DNA from 2 places in the Exiguobacterium sp. s168 genome. Region 1 is predicted to be linked to the other one. Evidence: predicted binding sites of a transcription regulator. Region 1 holds the regulator's gene; the other holds the start of a gene.
The links. Region 1 encodes Rex, which represses fermentation and respiration genes when NADH is low (regulators of the CRP and FNR family bind a similar motif). Its sites were predicted from a motif close to TTGTGAAATATTTCACAA; they were not measured.
Positions count from the first base shown of each region.

Region 1 (3,133 bases):
AACCAATCGCCAGTTGATTGACTTGAAGAACATCGTTCCCGCTCTGTTTTTCAATTGGGAAGGACAGGACCGTGCTACGTTCATCCCCATCTGGTCGGTCGAGTCGGTCGACCTTCTCGAGCCGTTTCCGGACACTTTGGGCACGTTTTGTCGTCGTCGCCCGGGCGATGTTGCGTTGAATGAAGTCCTGCATCTTCGCGATTTCTTCTTGTTGCTGTTCGAACTGTTTCATTTCTTGATCGTACAAGGCCGCTTTTTGTTCCAAGTACTTCGTGTAGTTCCCGGTGAACTTACGACAGACATTGCGCGACAGCTCATAGACGACATTGACGACTTGGTCGAGGAAGTACCGGTCGTGTGAGACGATCAGGACGGCGCCACGATAACCGCCGAGGTAACTTTCGAGCCAAGCGAGTGTATCGATATCAAGGTGGTTGGTCGGCTCATCAAGAATGAGGAGCTCTGGTGCTTGCAGAAGCATCTTCGCTAAGGCGAGTCGTGTCCGTTGACCACCGGATAATGTCTGAATCCGGCGCGAGTAATCATCCGGATAAAAGCGCATGCCGTGCAAAACGGAGCGGATATTCGCTTCGAACTGATAACCACCGGCTTCTGAGAAGTCGTGTTGTGCTTGGTCGTACGTCTTCAAGAGACGATCGTAAGCGACCGGGTCGTTCAAGATATGCTCCATGCCCATTTCGATTTCCATCCGGCGCAGTGTTCGTTCTTGTTCCTGGAGATGTTCGAAGACGGTCAGCATCTCGTTCCAGATCGTCTCATTCGATTCGAGACCACTGTCTTGTGCAAGATAACCGATTTTGACATCCTTGCCTTTCATGATGTCGCCCGAGTCATGACTGAGTTCACCAGCGATGATTTTGAGCAAGGTCGATTTACCGGCACCGTTTCGTCCGACGAGCGCAATCCGATCCCGCTCTTGTACTTCCAGTTTGATATTTTCTAAAATCGGCTCGACGCCGAATGATTTCGAGAGTTGATTGACTTGTAAGAGTATCATTTCCATCCATCCTTCCACCCTTTAGTTTATCACGAACAAAAGCGCGAGGTCCTGCGGAATATATTATTTGTGACTCTATGTGAAGTGGTTTACAATCAAGGAGAGTAGAAAGCTTTTTGCAAAGATTTGGGTGCCACGATGGATGTGGCCGAAGGGGGAACTGCAGGATGAATGGACCAGACACAAAAATTCCACAAGCGACAGCAAAACGGTTGCCGCTATATTATCGCTTCATCCAAAGTTTATACAATTCAGGCAAGCTCCGCGTCTCTTCTGCTGAGTTAAGCGAGGCGGTGAAGGTTGATTCAGCAACGATTCGTCGCGATTTTTCCTACTTTGGGGCATTAGGGAAGAAGGGGTATGGATATAACGTTCAACATCTCTTAACGTTTTTCCGCAAAACATTGAATCAAGATGAGGTGACGAATGTTGCCTTAATCGGGGTCGGTCATCTCGGAACAGCGTTTGCAAATTATAACTTTTTAAAGAATAATAGTACTCGGATAGTCGTTGCGTTTGATGCGGACGAAGAGAAGGTCGGAACAACGACGCATGACGTTCCAATCTATCATGTTTCGGACATGAAAGAACAAATCGAAGCGAATCAGGTCGATGTTGCCATCTTGACGGTTCCATCGCAGTTCGCACAGTCAGTAGCGGATGAGTTAGTCGAGTATGGTGTGACAGGCATCCTGAACTTTACGCCAGCACGGTTGAACGTGCCAGCGAGCGTCCGGGTCCATCACATCGATTTATCGATCGAGTTGCAGTCGTTAGTTTATTTCATGAAGCATTATTCGCAATCAGCTGAAGGAGTGAAATCATAATGGAAAACCTTATCCCGCTCACACTAGGTATCGGACCAGCGAGCATCGGATTAATCGCGGTCGTCGCATTGATCATCTTCGGACCGAAGAAGTTACCAGAATTCGGACGCGCTGCGGGTCAGACATTGAAAGAGTTCAAGAATGCCACGAACGGCATCATGGACGACGATAAAAAGGACGAACCGAAAGAGAAGTGATTGAATCATGACGGTTGATCAAGAGCAAAGCATGACGTCGCACCTTGACGAACTGCGTAAGCGGATCGTCTGGTCGCTTATCATCGTCGTCGTCCTGTTCGCTGTCGCATTTCCGCTCGTCCGACCGCTCGTTCGCTTCTTGCAAGCGGACTTAAAAGAGCTCGGTATCGGTTTGAATGCCTTCAACGTCGCCGATCCTTTAATGTTGTATTTGAATCTTGCGTTCATCATTGCGCTGATTTTAGCGTCACCGTTCTGGATGTATCAACTCTGGGCATTTGTCCGACCAGGACTTTATGACAAGGAGCAAAAAGCGACATTGACGTATATTCCGGTCATCTTCTTTCTGTTTTTGGCTGGCGTAGCCTTCTCGTATTTCTGGTTGCTTCCCTTCTTGCTTGAAGTCTCAACGGATCTCGGGAAAGAGCTCGGAATCGAACAAGTCATCGGAGTCGAGAACTACTTCAGTTTCTTAATCCGGTTGACGATGCCGTTCGGTCTTCTGTTCCAATTGCCGGTCGTGACGATGTTCCTGACACGTCTTGGTCTCGTGACGCCATATTTCATGCGAAAGAATCGGAAATATGCGTACTTTGCGCTGTTCGTCGTTGCGGCATTGATCGCACCGCCGGACGTGACGTCACACTTGATGATCTCGGTACCATTGTTCGTTCTCTATGAGATCAGTATCTTGATTTCTGCGCGGACGTACAAAAAGGTCTTGATCCTCGAGCAACAGGCAGAGCTTGAACGACAGGCGGATTTGATGCGTGAATTGAATAAATGAATCGTGAATTCCTTCCGACGATTTTGGAAGGAATTCTTTTTTGTGAAAGCGTTCTTTTTATATTGATAAAGCAGTTAGTGATGCGTATACTAAAGATAATTCATGGGGGCTTAGCTCAGCTGGGAGAGCGTTTGGCTGGCAGCCAAAAGGTCGTCGGTTCGATCCCGATAGTCTCCACCAATACCAAATATCTAACTCCTCGAGGCGTCGAGGAGTTTTTATTTTACTCCCAGTTAAATTCCTTAAAAATATAAAATGTCATGAAAAACAAATAAATTAAAAAAATAGACAGATATAAATTGTT
Region 1 is NZ_JACSNE010000007.1:118,213-121,345, reverse strand. Features, by position in the region: gene KNQ15_RS06705 (ATP-binding cassette domain-containing protein) at 1-1,018, opposite strand, end outside; gene KNQ15_RS06700 (redox-sensing transcriptional repressor Rex) at 1,186-1,845, shown strand; gene KNQ15_RS06695 (twin-arginine translocase TatA/TatE family subunit) at 1,845-2,042, shown strand; gene tatC (twin-arginine translocase subunit TatC) at 2,050-2,829, shown strand; tRNA gene KNQ15_RS06685 (tRNA-Ala) at 2,934-3,009, shown strand.

Region 2 (3,133 bases), on a different contig from region 1:
AACGGAACGATTGAAGGTGGAGACACATTCAAAGCGAAAAATCTGTGAGGCGGATCAACGATACTCTTTCTGAAACATCTTCCAGCTATTTCCGTAGATAAAGATGAGAAATTCAAAGAGGAGTGTCGAAGTTGAAACAGATTAGTTTGTTTTTATTGCTCTATACGGCTGTCGTTGTATTGACGTATATCGTGTCACGATTTGCACCAGATTTATTGCTCTACATGGTCTATATTGCAATTGCGTCATTAATCGTCATCACAGGCTACTTGCTGAAGCGACTCGTGATCAAACGTTAGAAATCAAAAAAACTGTGTTCTGCTTAAAAGCGGGACACAGTTTTTTGCTGATATGAACTTACCTTATGAACGGAACATCGTTGGATCATCCGGAACATTTTCAAGATACGCAATCCGTCCGTTTTCGTCGAGACGTGCGATATCTTTTCCGTCTTGTGTGAAGACACTACCGTCTGCCCGTTTCCCGCAAACTGCCCATCGTGTTTCATATGTTCCAGGTGTTGTCTCTTCCCATCCTGTATACATGTGCTTAATATCCTGATTCACTGTAAATACGTAACGGACAAATTGTTTCCAGGCTTCAATGCCGTGTTGTGGTTGTCCGTTTAAAACGAACGTGATGTCTGACGTAAACAAGGATACGAGATCCTCGAAAGCTTGTGCATCCGTGCGTGACGCGTCGAATAAGTCAAAATAGCGATTCAATACCATAGTAATAACCTCTTTCTGTTCATTAAAGTGCCATCATCCGATCTTTGATTAACATATGAAGCCGTTCTAAATGTTCTGGTGGACAGGAGGCATCTATGGCTTGACGAATCGAGCTGATGGATTCACGTTTCAGTGTCGATTGCCACGCATCTTCTGCCTCTGTCATCAGATTCGAGAGCAGACCGATCTCCTGTTCCTGAATCCCCATCAAATCTTCAAAGACACCGCTTGACGCGTACAACGTCTGTTTGCCCTCAATGGCTTGATAGACATCGAAGATTTGAATTTCTTCTGCGGAACGTCGTAAGCGAAAGCCCCCTTTGACACCTGGTACGGAATACAACAGATCCGCCTGAACGAGTTTTCGTAAGAGCTTTTGGAAATAGGTCGGTGAAGCACCAAGTTGTTGACTAATGAACTCACCGGACAAAACGGCGCGCTCTGGCAGGAAGGTTAAGAGCAACATTGCATAAACGGATTGCTCGACTCCTGTTTTCATTTGCATAGAAAGACTCCTTTCGTTAAACGTGGATAATATATATCCATAATGGTTCGATGATGAAAAATTGTCGAATGATATGCTCTCACAAAACCGTCACACCTTTTCGACAGCATCTGCATGGCATCCCTGTTCCGGATTCGGTATACTAAATATACGATATGTGAAAATATTCACTAAAAGTCGTTCACACTTTGTGAAAGGACGTTTGTATATGAATCCATTAAAAGGAATCGTCCAGATTCCACGTAGTATTCTCATTCAATTCATAATTGCGGCTTTCTTAATGGGGGTTGCGGTCGTCGGTCAGTCATATGGCATCGTGTTGACGGTCGATCGCATTTTCTTAAAAGAACAACCGTTTGAAGCCGTCATTCCGTTACTACTCACCGTTCTCGGTATGCTGTTGCTCCGGGTCGCCGTGACGTATTGGAACGGTCGTCTCGGTACGACGTTATCGGCACACATGAAGCAGGCACTCCGGGAAGCGCTCGTTGCGAAATACACAGGTCGCTCGGTCGAGATGATGCTACAAGGGCAAGCGGGACAGAAGGTCAGTGTCTTGCTCGATGCCGTAGACGAGATGGACAGCTATTACAGTCAATACTTGCCGAAAGTCGTCCAGACGACAATCGTTCCCTTGATGGTCTTGATCGCGGCATTCAGCTATGACTGGATCACCGGTCTCGTCATGATGATCACGGCACCGTTCATTCCGTTGTTTTACATCATCATCGGCATCATGACGCAAAAGCGGGCCGATGCTCAACTCGAGAAGATGACGGCGTTCTCAGGAATGTTTCTTGATACGTTGCAGGGATTGACGACCTTGAAGTTATTTGGTCGCGCGAAACGACAACGTGACGTCATCGAAAAAAGCAGTCTTGATTTCCGGGATGCGACGTTAACGGTCTTGAAGCTCGCTTTCTTGTCGTCGCTGATGCTTGAGTTCATCTCGATGCTCAGCATGGGAATGATCGCACTTGAGGTCAGTCTGCGCTTGATTCTGTTCCAAAGCATCACCTTCATTCCAGCGTTCCTGATGCTCGTGTTAGCACCAGAGTACTATCTTGCCTTAAAAGAGATGGGGGCTGCCTTCCATACCGGACGCGGTAGTGTCGCGGCAGCGAAACAGATCGCAGCCGAACTGACGGCAGACGATCGTCCCGTTGCCTTCGGTCAATCAGAACTTTCGATGAACCGTCCATCACGAATCGTCTTGGATGAAGTTGATTTTACGTATCAAGAAGGACGTTTTGCCTTACAAGACGTGACACTCGCGATTGAACCATATCAAAAAGTGGCGTTGATCGGTCGCAGTGGTGCCGGTAAGTCGACTGTCTTACAGTTGATTGCTGGACTCGCGGATCCAAAAGAAGGACGGATTCTGCTCGACGGGATTGAGCGCAGTCAGGTGGCGGAAGCAAGTTGGTTCCGTCAGTTGAGCTACATCTCGCAACATCCGTATCTGTATGCCGGAACGCTGGCAGAAAATATCGCGATCGGTGAACTCCGTCAAGCGACACCGGAAGAGATTTTCGAAGCGGCGCAGGCGGCAGGGCTCGAGGAGTTGATTGCGACGTTACCTGAAGGAATTAATACGGTCATCGGAGAAGGCGGACGTGGTCTATCGGGTGGCGAGAAACAGCGCGTTGCGTTGGCACGCGCATTCTTGAAGCGACCGAACGTCATCGTCTTTGATGAACCGACGACCGGACTCGACGTCAAAACAGAGCGACTGCTCCAACAAGCGATCGAACAGCTTGGACAAGCAGCGACGGTCATCACTGTCGCGCACCGCCTGCATACAATCGAGCGCTCAGATCAAATCGTCTTCCTCGACGGCGGACGAATCGTCGATCGCGGCACCCATGATGAACTGCTTGGACGTGATTCGGAATAT
Region 2 is NZ_JACSNE010000012.1:55,551-58,683, reverse strand. Features, by position in the region: gene ypfJ (KPN_02809 family neutral zinc metallopeptidase) at 1-48, shown strand, start outside; gene KNQ15_RS08940 (hypothetical protein) at 132-299, shown strand; gene KNQ15_RS08935 (nuclear transport factor 2 family protein) at 363-737, opposite strand; gene KNQ15_RS08930 (RrF2 family transcriptional regulator) at 754-1,236, opposite strand; gene cydD (thiol reductant ABC exporter subunit CydD) at 1,445-3,133, shown strand, end outside.
Region 2: a site for Rex is predicted at 1,392-1,409, ahead of cydD (thiol reductant ABC exporter subunit CydD). Genes of this name have one in related genera too.